2 regions of the Companilactobacillus zhachilii genome follow, and region 2 is predicted to be linked to the other one. Evidence: predicted binding sites of a transcription regulator. Region 2 holds the regulator's gene; the other holds the start of a gene.

Region 1 (6,190 bases), 400 kb from region 2:
AAGTGTTGAATTGCATAACCGATATCACCTAAACGATTACCCTCAACACTTTGGGCAATTCCTAAGTAAAGTGACTTCTTAGTTACTTCCATCAAATCAGAAGTTTCTTGAGTAACTGAACCTACCGCATAACTCCAGCAAGAATCACTTTCATAGCCCTTGTAATTTACGGTCATATCAACTTTAACAATGTCACCTTCTTGCAAAATCAAGTCCTTACGAGGAGTACCATGAGCAACTTCATCGTTAACATCAACACATGTGGCATATTTGTAACCCTCAAAACCTTTTTCAGAAGGAGTTGCTCCGTGACTAACAATGTAGTCATTAGCAAACTCTTCAATTGAATAAGCGGAAATACCTGGTTTAATCATATCGCGCAAGCCCAAGTGGACTCCTGCCAAAATTTTACCAGATTCACGCATTCCTTCAATTTCTCGTTCTGATTTTAATGTAATCATATAATAAATTTCCCCCAATTATCCTTTATGATATTTTTTATGAAAATCGGTACTTGCTAAAGTAATTTTTATTGTCTGTGCAGTAGTTTTAGGAATTCCCAATTCAGTCAATTGATCAATTGTGGCCTCTTTCATCTTCTTAACCGAACCAAATTTCTTTAACAATTTCGTTCTTGTTTTAGGACCAACACCTTGAATGTTATCTAAACGCGATGATAAGGCATTCTTGCTACGAGTTTTACGTTGGAAAGTAATGGCAAAGCGGTGAACTTCATCTTGAATTCTCTGTAACAAATAAAAGCCCTGACTCTTCCGATCCAACGATACATCTTGACCATCCTCACCAAAAATCAAATGCGAGGTATTATGATGATCATCTTTGACCATCCCAGCTACTGGAATATTAATTCCTAATTCATTTTGCAAGACATCCATAACAGCACGTAATTCAATGATACCACCATCCATCAAGATTAAATCTGGTAAAGAGTCATTTTCCTTAATTAATCTTGAATATCGCCGATAAATCACTTCTCTAGTATTGGCAGCTTCATCCGCACCTGATTGATGTTCGACTTCACCTTTAATTTTGTATTTTCGATAACCACTCTTTTCAGGACGACCATCCTTAAACATAACCATCGCAGAAACTGGATTCGTTCCTTGAATATGCGAGTGGTCAAATGATTCAATAATATGTCCATAAGGCAAGTTGAGCGCCTCAAAAATTTGTTGTTGGGCACCATAAGTCTGGCGATTATCTAATTCCATCAAACGGAACTTTTCTTGTAGAACCAACTTAGAATTTTCAGCCGCCATATCCATTAGATCTCGCTTTTGACCACGTTGCGGCGTTCTAAATGGGATATTCAATACTTGTGATAATGTATCTTTATCCAAATTGTCGGGTACTAAAATTTCCTTTGGCAAGACTTGGTTGCGACGATTGTAAAATTGTAAGATAAAGGTCGATAACTCTTCCTCAGGAGTATTGATACATGCGAAAACTTTCTTTTCCCGTTTCATCAAACGTGCTTGACGAATAAAGAAGATCTGTATTGATATCCAACCCTTTTCAACGTAATAATTAAAAATATCACGCGGTGTACTGTCATTTGAAATAATCTTTTGTTTTTCAACCGTTGTTTCAATATATTTAATTTGATCTCGCAATTCAGCGGCACGTTCAAATTCCATCTTATCAGAAGCTTTTTCCATCCGGTTTTCCAATTGGCGCTTTATTTCACCAACATTTCCGCCTAAAAACTTCTTGATTTTTTCAATTTGAGCATCATATTTCTCCTTAGGAACCGTTTGAAAGCACGCACCCAAACACTGCCCCATATGATAGTACAAACAAGGACGACCCAAATGACCTTGACATCGACGCAAAGGATAAACCTTTTGCAAAAAGTTCAACGTATTAGATGCAGCCCAAACATTGGGATAAGGTCCAAAATAGTAGGCCCCATCTTTTTTGATCAAACCAGTAATTTCCATCTTTGGATCACTTTCGTTAGTAATCTTAATATATGGATAGCCCGTACCACGCTTCAACTTAATGTTGTAATATGGCTGGTGCTTTTGGATCAACGTAATTTCGAGCAAAAAAGCTTCCTTATCATTAGAAGTGATAATTGTTTCAAAATCACGAATTTCAGAAACTAACCGAGCCGTCTTTCCCTCATGCGAACTTTTGAAATACGAACGTACCCGATTTTTCAAATTCTTAGCCTTACCAACGTAGATAATCTTCGAATTAATATCCTTCATCAGATAGCAACCTGGACGTGGTGGTAGAAGACTTAATTTATGTTCCAAATATTCAGTTGCCAACAATATCCCTCCTCAACGCGTTTTTAGAAAACTTCAACCTCTTGTAATATTAATTTAAACAATTTAATTGTCAACAAAAATGCAACCATATGTTCTATTATACAATTTTTATAATAATTTTCCTCTCACACAAGCCTCTGTTCTAACATTTTGTCTAATCCATTCAATTTTTCTGGATATCTTACAAAGTAGCGAACGTACTAACTCGAAGAAGTAAAAAACTTAAGTTGCTGTGAGATAGCATACTAAAGTATTCCCGATAGGTGCCAGTTAATTTTTTTACTATAGATTTCAAATTATCTTAAAAATTGAAACATACTCCAATTCTCATGACTCTAGTCATAAATAGCATAATAATACTAAAATTATTCATTATTAATTCAAAAACTAACAATAAACTAGCCGGAAAGAGCAAGAAATTTTGGTCGCTGTGCAGGTGGCGTTGGCGCTTTAGCGTCTACACCACGGGACGATTTTTGAAACTCGCGGTTTGTGCGAGGTTCAAAATCGAGACTGGAGACCTTGCGCTCCAGTCGGTCCCCATAGCGACCAAAATTTTCTTGCTCTTGGAGGCGGCATATTTAACTACCCCCACAAAAAAAGCAAGACAAATAATTGTTATTTATTCTTGAAGGTCTTATAATATAGTTAATTATAAAGAAACTTGAAAGGGGCTGATACCGATGGGCCTAACAGTGAAACGTGAAAGTGATTTTGGCAGTTTATTTGATAAGTTTGCCTCTCTTCCCGATGATGTAAAAGAAAACGTAAAACGCGTAGATTCTGCAGATAAGAAATCTTCGAAAGATCAAAAGAATCTTAAAGATAAAAAATAAACTTCTCTTGTTTAATGTCACTTCTAGTAAGTGAAGGAATGCCATTTATTTTTACTATTTCTTTAACAAGAACCCTTTTGATAAAGGAAAAGACCTAGGACGTTTGTCTTAGGTCTTTTTTGTCTGGTTAAAAAAGTTTATCACTGTCAGAATTAACATTGCCACCAACTGCTAAAACTTGAAAAGAAACTAACAACATCTGTAGTGCTGGCATGTAAATTAAGACTAGCGTCCAAACAATTATTTCCGCACCCATGAATTTCCAACTAGTTAAGGCACGATAAATTTTCATATCACGAATACTCTTTGCCACTTTAGGATAACCCGCCAACTCATTTTCTCTAGCAATCGTATAGGTTAAGATTACATAAGCAAATGACCATAAGGCATACACGATTGTATAAAATATTTCTGGACCTTGAGCATTCAAATCACGTCCTACCCAAGCAGTGGCTACCGGAATAAATGACGTCGTAAACATCCAAAAGTTATTTGTCCAGAAAACTTTCCTTGTAATAACCTTTGCCTTACTAAACATATAATGATGATTGTACCAAGCAATCCCGATAAATAACCAACCGACCGCATACGAAATCATATATGGTATCTGTGAAATAATCGCAGACAATTTAGCAGACTCCGGTGTCTTAAACTCTAAAATCATAATAGTTAAAACAATTGCAATAATAGCATCAGTAAAAGCCTCAACTCTTGACTTATTCAAAATAATTCCCTCCCTCTAGAGCAGGAAAATTATAGCAATAAATCAGAATCGAGGCTTTTCTATTATGGTAATTATTTTTAACATAAATCGAATCAATTTTTCAAAATAAATACTGTTGTATCAAACCGTTCCATAGTCACCACTAAAGTTAACTTTAGTTTGAATAAAGTCGGCTGCAATAACCGGTAGATTAACATCCCTACCCTTGTCATTGAGGTAACTGTCGGTTGCCAAAACTCGTCCATAAAACTTGATTGGATCGTTCTCTTGGACACTTGCATTACCTTTTTCAAAATTTGATAGGTTGTATTTCAACTTAATCGTTCTCGAAGCATCGTTCCCATCCAATGCAACTAATAAGTATTTATGTTCCATATCTAAATCTTTAATATGTCCGCGTTGATAAATCTTCGTACCATAATACAAGCTTGTATTTGAGTACAAATTATCAAATGACACATAGGCATATTGCTTACGTTCTTTATCAAATTCGGAAACTGTTTTTTGCTTGGACTTATCCATTAGACTAATTTTTGTTTCCTGAATACTTCCAGCAATTTTCCCCTTCGGAAGAACCAAGTATACTGTTGCCAAAATAAGCGTACATAAAAACACGATCAAGAATCTGGTCGGTAAATTTCTTATCATTTAATTCCCCCAATATTCCAAAGATACCAAAGGTCTAAACTAATTACAATCTGTTTAGACCACTTAATTATTTAAATATTCCCATATCAAATAACCAATAAAAAATACTCCTAAACGTTAATTTAGGAATATTTTTTTAAACATTAATTGTTTCCACTTTAATAATATTATCATTCATTGACAATCCTTCAACAATATCAACGTAATCTAAACTTTTGCCAAAGTCAATTGAATAGACATTGGTGTAAACTTTCTCATCATTACGTCGTGTCACGCTGAAACGAACTCCCTCAACGGTAATATCATTCTCTTTAAAGTAGTCATCAATAAACTTCTTTGTATCAACCTTATGCAGATATTCAATTTTTAATTTCCGCACCGGACTGATACGAATAATTTTCTTCAAAAATCCTAACACTGCATACACCACCAAAAATCCTGCGATAGCAATAATGTAGTCACCCATACCGACAGCTAAGCCGATACAAGCAACGACCCATAAGCTGGCAGCCGTCGTTAAACCACGAATGGAATGATGCTCCACAATAATCGTTCCTGCACCTAAAAATCCGATTCCACTAACAACTTGTGCAATCAAACGGGCATCATCTGCTCGAACAACGCCCTTTAATGGTGGATACTGTCTAGCAATATCTAAAGCATTAAATCCAATATTTTGTTGAATCATTGCAATAATACAGGCACCTAAACAAACTAGGACATGTGTTCTCAATCCAGCTGGTCGGTGTTTATAAGCTCGATCAATTCCGATAACACCGGCAAAAAGAACTGATAACAACAATCTAATTACTACTGTAAGAACACTTAATTGACTCTGCAAATAACCCCTCCAATGTTCTTGTTCAGTTTCATAACAATAAGTATAACATTATCAGAATTACTCTATGTACGATATCGCAGGAAAATTTATTTAACAAATAATTTAAAAACTTCTTCAGACGTTCTAGATCGATTCAGCGCATGGAGAAAACCCTTTTTTAATAACAATCGGGCGATACTTGATAAGTATGGTACATGTTGATAATTTTTCTCCGGATCAGGAATAACCAACGACAAAACAATTTGAACTTGTTTATCCTTATCCCAAATAATCGGCTGTTTTAATTTAACAATCAACATCATCAACTGTTCCACTGATTTATCCTGCGCATGAGGAACAGCAATCTGGTCACCTAAGTCAGTCGCAGCATCATTTTCTCGCACCAGATACTTGCCATAAATAGCCTCGGCGTCAATACCATTGTCAATCGTTTGAGCAAATTTGGATAAATATTTTAATAATTCCTCTCGGGATTTGACCTCTACATCAACGGCAATATTTTCAACCTTTAAAACCTGTGAAAAATCACTCATCGGATCTTTTTGTGGGCCTGTTACATTCTGATCATTTGTTTTAATTGACTGGGATCCACCACTTGGACTAAGAAAGTCACCAATCTTTTGCCAAAATGACATAAAATCAACCTCCCTTCTCTTCATGCTTAACATGTTGCACTAATTCATATAATCTCTTTTTCTAAAACCAAAAATAATTTTTTGCTAGCACAACGCCTTACTTATATAATACTATTTTTCTTCCGTAAGTGCTTTCACATGAATAAAAAAAGACCTAATCTCTAAGAGATAAGGTCTCAAGGTATGACTTGCATACCACGGACTCGAAG
Region 2 (6,190 bases):
ACGAGCGAACCAGAAGTAATATTTCTTAAAACGACTTCCAATGGAAATACTTGAGTTTTCTTAACTAACTGTTCATGATCAGAAAGGTTTTTAACTAAATGAGTTCTAATACCATTTTCAATTAAGTAATTAAAAACTAACTGAGAAATCTGACAATCTAGTACACCTTTTCCCGGTAAGATTTCTTTTTTCTTACCATTTAAAGCAGTCGCTTGATCTTTATAAACGATTAACACTTCGTCATCATTGTCAGCTTGATAAACATTCTTGGCTTTTCCGGTATAAAGTAAATTATTTTCTGTCATCATTTACACATCCCAAATTGAATTATTTTCGATAGCTTCTTTTGTAGCTTGTAGATCAGAACTCAAAATTGTAATATGTCCCATCTTGCGGTTATCCTTCACAGCTTCTTTACCATAATCGTGGAAATGCCATTCTGGATGCTTAACTAATTCAGCTTTAGCATTCTCTAAATGTTGACCAAGTAAATTAACCATTGCTGCTGGCTGTAATAGTTCAATTTTGGGCATTGCTAAATTACAAACACCGCGGATATGGGCATCAAACTGCGAGATGTTACATGCTTCAATTGTTAAATGACCTGAATTATGAGGACGTGGCGCAATTTCATTTACAAATACCTCGTCATTACTAGATACGAAAAATTCAATACACATTGTTCCAACAAGTTCAAGTTTTTTAGCTAACCCTTCTCCAACTTGATAGATATGTTGTTCAACAGCTTCACTGATATCAGCGGGACAAGTACTCAAATGTAAAATATTGTGACGATGAACATTTTCAATTACTGGAAAAATCGAAGTTTCACCGCGACTATTTGCCGAAACAACTACTGAGACTTCCTTCTTCAAATTGATTTTCTTCTCTAACATACAAGGACCTTGCATGAGTAAGGCTTCAATATCGGCGTAGCAGACTTTTTCTGGATCATCAATCAAAATCTGGCCTTTGCCATCATAACCACCACGGATAGTTTTTAAAATAACTGGAGTTTGAAGTTTCTCAACACCACGATGATATTCAAAAATATTTTCAATCAGTAAATGTGGCACTACTTTAAAGCCACTAGTTTCAATAAATTCTTTTTCGGATACACGATTTTGGGTAACACTCAATGCCTTAGTTCCTTGAGGTACTTGAGTGTATTTTTTTACTTCATTGATGGCTTTGGCATCGACATTTTCAAATTCATAAGTCAATACATCGCAAGCCTTGGCTAATTCAATCAATTTATCCAAATCATCATAGTCAGCCACGATTTGACCATCTGAAACTTGAGCCGCTGGGCAATTTGGCTGTGGATCTAAAATGATTACCTTATATCCCATTTCTTTGGCTGAAAATGACATCATCTGACCCAATTGACCGCCACCGATAATGCCAATAGTTGCTCCTGGTAATAATGTCTTATCCAAGGTTTGCCCCACTTTCTACGGATTTATCATGCATTGCTTGAACGTAATCTGATAAATTCTTTTGATATGTTTGATTAGTTAATGCACAAATTTTCGTTGCTAGAATGGCAGCATTCTTGGCTCCTGCTTCACCAATGGAAACTGTTGCAACTGGTACGCCAGCTGGCATTTGGACAATTGATAACAATGAGTCCATACCTTTTAAGTATTTCGAAGGAACTGGTACACCAATTACTGGCAGACTAGTTGAAGAGGCAATCATTCCTGGTAAATGAGCTGCACCTCCAGCTCCAGCTATGATAACTCGATAATTTTCATGAGCTTGGTTAGCAAAATCTAACATCTCATGTGGCATCCGGTGCGCCGAAATCACTTTTGTTTCAAAACTAACTCCCAGTTGTGTCAAAACATCAAGTGTGTTTTGCATCACCTTTAAGTCAGAAATTGATCCCATAACTATTGCTACGTCGTGCATTCCTTTTTCCACCTTTCTCGCTTTGGTATTCAAAGTTTATCAGGGATTGAAAATACTTTCAATGCTAAATACGCATTTTAATCAATTATTTTTACCTATTGTTCGTATTTATCGTTTACATTTTGTATTTAATAATTATAAAAATATTAATAGTTCGTGTTTAGCTAAAGATTTATTTTTTGGGATAAAAAAATAAGCGGTACACATATAAAAATATGCATATCGCTTATTGGACCTGACTATTTGTTATTCTTTTGTGAATTCTTCATAGTATTCATTAATTGATTTAGCTTCTTTTGTGAAGGCTTTTGGCCCATTTGTGCCATCATTTGTCTGATCATATCAGCACTGATTGGTGGATTGTCTTGGAAGTATTTCTTCATGTACCATCTGGCAGCGAAGAAACCGCCGACTAAACCAACCAACAAAGCTATAACACCAACGACGATTGTTGTACCCATTTATGTTCTCACCCTTTCCATATACCTATTAATATTACAAAAAAAATTAGCTAATTGAAAGTCTAATCGTCACGTAATCCCTTTTTGCGTTGAATTTCTCGAACTTTTTCAGGAGTGACTTCATTTCCTTCTTTATCATACACTTGCAACATCTCAATTTGTGACTTAAATGCTGCTCGGAAGTTCTTCAAGTATTCCTTACGTAATTGTGCTTGTTGATCTTCCTCTTCTTTAGTAATAGTACCTGCTTTAGCCTTATGAGCTAACTCATTAATCTTCTTGAGCAATTCGTCTTGTTCGTTCATTATTTCAATTCCCCTCGATACAATCGAACACTTGTTTGAAACTGTATTCAAATTTTGATACAATCTATTTAAGATATTAACAATGAGGTGTTCTAATGTCAAAAGCTGAAGGCTCTAAACAGTCACAAATTTTACAATGCATTTATGATTATTTAGATGAACATGGATATCCGCCAACTGTTAGGGAAATCTGCGAAGCTGTAGATTTGTCTTCAACGTCAACGGTTCATGGTCACCTATCTCGTCTGGAGAAAAAAGGATTTATCCAACGTGATCCAACCAAACCTCGAGCTATTGAGCTTACTGGTGCTGGTTTAAATTCAATTGGTATTAAATCAAAGCAAATCCCTATCCTTGGTGCCGTTGCCGCTGGTCAACCAATTACAGCCGAAAGAAATCCTGATGGATACTTCCCTATTCCACCTGACTTGAATCGTGATTCTGGCGAATTATTCATGCTAGAGATTCATGGAGAAAGTATGATCAACGCGGGAATCTATGATGGCGACCACGTAATCGTTCATGAACAAAATTTCGCTAATAACGGTGAAATTATTATCGCTATGACTGAAGATATCGAAGCTACATGTAAGAGATTCTATCAAGAAAACGGACATTACCGCCTACAACCAGAAAACGATACAATGGATCCAATTATTTTAGACAACGTCGAAATTCTTGGTAAAGTTGTTGGATTATATCGTTCACAAATTTTTTAATAAGTGCCGCATTAAAAGCTAGATGTTTTTGCTGGATTTACCAGGAAAAAATATCTAGCTTTTTTTATTCGATTCTATAACCAAAACGGTTAAATATTTTACCTCTAAGAAGTTTACTTATGTTTAATGACACGTACTCGGTAAACTTCTTTAATCTTTTCTAACGCTGCTATTAAAGCACTTTGATTCTCTACTGGCAAGTCGTCTACATCAATAATAGTGTATGCGATTTTTTCTTTTGCGGCGTTAGACATCGTTTCAATATTGATACCCCTTGTCGCAATTTGTGTACTGATTTGTCCAACCATATTGGGAACATTTTGATGAATTACGGTTACTCGATAAGCCGTTTCAAATGGTATTTGCATATTTGGCAAATTGACACAGTTCGTTGTATCACCACTTTCCAAATAATCCATTACAGTATTGGCTCCTTGAATGGCCCCGTTTGATTCTGCCTCTAGAGTTGAGCCACCAATATGGGGTGTAATAGTAATATTGGGATGGTCTGCAATAATCGGTTCGCCAAAGTCCGTACAATAATGACTGATTTTTTGGCTACGAATGGCCTTAATAACAGCTTGGTTATCGACAATGCCAATCCTTGAATAATTGAATAAAACAACCCCGTCTTTCATTTCTGAGATCTCTTTAGTTGTTAAGAGATTAATTGTTTCATTATTCTTAGGCACATGAACAGTTACAAAGTCAGCTCCCTTAACAGCTTTTTTAATAGAATCCACCCGTTTAACTCGATTATTGATGCGCCAGGCAGCGTTAGCTGATAAGTATGGATCATAGCCGATAACTTTCATCCCTAAAGCTAAAGCTGCATTAGCGACCATTGAACCTACATTACCCAAACCTATTACAGCGATTCGTTTTCCTGCTAGTTCAGTTCCATTAAACTTAGTTTTATCTTTTTCCGTTCGTTGAGAAACATCAGCTTCAGTATGTCTATCAGAATAATCATGTGCCGCAAATAAATTCCGTGCGGTCGCAATCATTAGTGAAATGACTAATTCTTTAACAGCATTAGCATTACTGCCAGGAGTGTTGAAAACGGCAATTCCCTGTTCTGTTGCTCGTCCTAATGGCACATTATTAACACCTGCACCAGCACGAACAATTGTCTTTAAGCTTTCTGGAAAATCAGCTTTTAAAAGATTGACCGACCGGATTAAATAAGCATCCGGTTCATCAGTTTGATTAATGGTAAAGTCTTCTGTGAAAGTATCCAAACCGGCCTGAGCAATGGCATTAAAAGTTTTAACTGCATACATTAGTGTTTCCCCCTATAATTTTTTTCAAAATTTTTCAAAAAATCAACCAAGTGTTCAACCCCTTCATAGGGCATTGCATTGTACAAACTAGCTCTCATACCACCAACCAAACGGTGGCCTTTAATATTAACTAGTCCGCTTTCGGCCGCCTGACTAACCACTTGTTGATCAATTTCGGGATTACCAGTCACAAAGACAACATTTGTTAACGAACGGTCTTTTTTAATAACTGGTGCTTCAAACAATTTTGAATTATCTAAGAAATCATATAGTAAACCTGATTTTTGACGGTTACGATGTTCCATTTCATCAATTCCACCTTGATTTTTTAACCATTGAAGAACTAATCCTGCTGCATAAATTGCGAAAACTGGTGGTGTATTAAACATTGATTCCTTTTTTGCAAACAACTGATAATCAAGCATACTTGGTAAATTAGGTACTTTTCCAATCAAATCATCGCGAACGATTACAATAGTCAATCCGGCAATACCCAAATTCTTCTGTGCTCCGGCCATAATTGCTCCAAATTGTTTCACATCATAACGTTGACCCATAAAATTGGATGACATATCACCCACTAATTCAGTCGTATCGGTATTGGGCAACTGTGTATAGGCCGTACCTTCAATGGTATTATTAGTTGTGATATGCAGGTAATCATACGTATCTTTTTGAAGCTTTTCCAAACTTGGCAATTTAGTATAATGATCCTTTTCAGAAGAATCCAAGACATCAACTTTTACACCAACTCGTTTGGCTTCTGCTCCAGCACGTTCTGCCCAATGACCACTATCTAGCAAAGCAATCCGATGATATTTATTTGCCAAATTTAGTGGAGCCGCAGTGAATTGCAATGTACAACCACCTTGGAAAAAGAGCACTTGATAATTATCAGGTATCTTTAATAAGTCACGCATATCTTGTTGTGCCTTTTGGAAAATCTCTTCAAACAGAGCGGATCGATGAGAGATTTCCATAACACTCATGCCTGAATTTTTGTATGAAGGTAAATCATTTTTAATTTCTTGAATCACTTCAGCAGGCATCGTTGCAGGTCCAGCTGAAAAGTTATAAATTGTCATTTTTACCACTCCTTGAATTAAAATTAAGATAAAAAAAATCCCCACAGAATAGTTTCTGCGAGGAGTCAGTTTGCTTACAATTAATCAACCTCACAGATGTAAAATAGCTTTACATACATGAGGCTTTTACTAAGTCAATTAGTTAATAAGCCTACATGTATTATGTGTAGACTTAGAGGAGACTGTTAAAATATTCAAATTTAATTTTTTCATATTAAAATACCTCCAATTAACTTAAAGATACTTTAACATTTTTATTTTAATTGTCAACTAACTACGTTACAATTTTTTAATATAATATGCGTTGTGTTGGTTATATATATGCCGCCTCCAAGAGCAAGAAATTTAGGTCGCTATGGGGACCGCCGACAGCCTTACGTCTTTCGGCTCGCTTTTGAACCTCGCACAAATCGCGAGTTTCAA

The links. Region 2 encodes LexA, which represses DNA repair genes until DNA is damaged. Its sites were predicted from a motif close to CNAACANNTGTTNG; they were not measured.
Region 1: uvrC (excinuclease ABC subunit UvrC) is a predicted target of LexA. The motif match lies at 2,380-2,393, and genes of this name have one in related genera.

What each region holds. Positions count from the first base shown of each region.
Region 1 is NZ_CP031933.2:1,550,376-1,556,565, forward strand. It holds gene map (type I methionyl aminopeptidase) at 1-461, opposite strand, end outside; gene uvrC (excinuclease ABC subunit UvrC) at 480-2,297, opposite strand; gene D1B17_RS12620 (SPJ_0845 family protein) at 2,981-3,133, shown strand; gene D1B17_RS07040 (TMEM175 family protein) at 3,261-3,857, opposite strand; gene D1B17_RS07045 (hypothetical protein) at 3,978-4,505, opposite strand; gene D1B17_RS07050 (MgtC/SapB family protein) at 4,642-5,346, opposite strand; gene D1B17_RS07055 (PTS sugar transporter subunit IIA) at 5,433-5,981, opposite strand.
Region 2 is NZ_CP031933.2:1,148,559-1,154,748, reverse strand. It holds gene purC (phosphoribosylaminoimidazolesuccinocarboxamide synthase) at 1-305, opposite strand, end outside; gene purK (5-(carboxyamino)imidazole ribonucleotide synthase) at 309-1,439, opposite strand; gene purE (5-(carboxyamino)imidazole ribonucleotide mutase) at 1,432-1,914, opposite strand; gene D1B17_RS05155 (YneF family protein) at 2,154-2,375, opposite strand; gene D1B17_RS05150 (DUF896 domain-containing protein) at 2,438-2,680, opposite strand; gene lexA (transcriptional repressor LexA) at 2,776-3,399, shown strand; gene D1B17_RS05140 (phosphoglycerate dehydrogenase) at 3,513-4,682, opposite strand; gene serC (3-phosphoserine/phosphohydroxythreonine transaminase) at 4,682-5,767, opposite strand.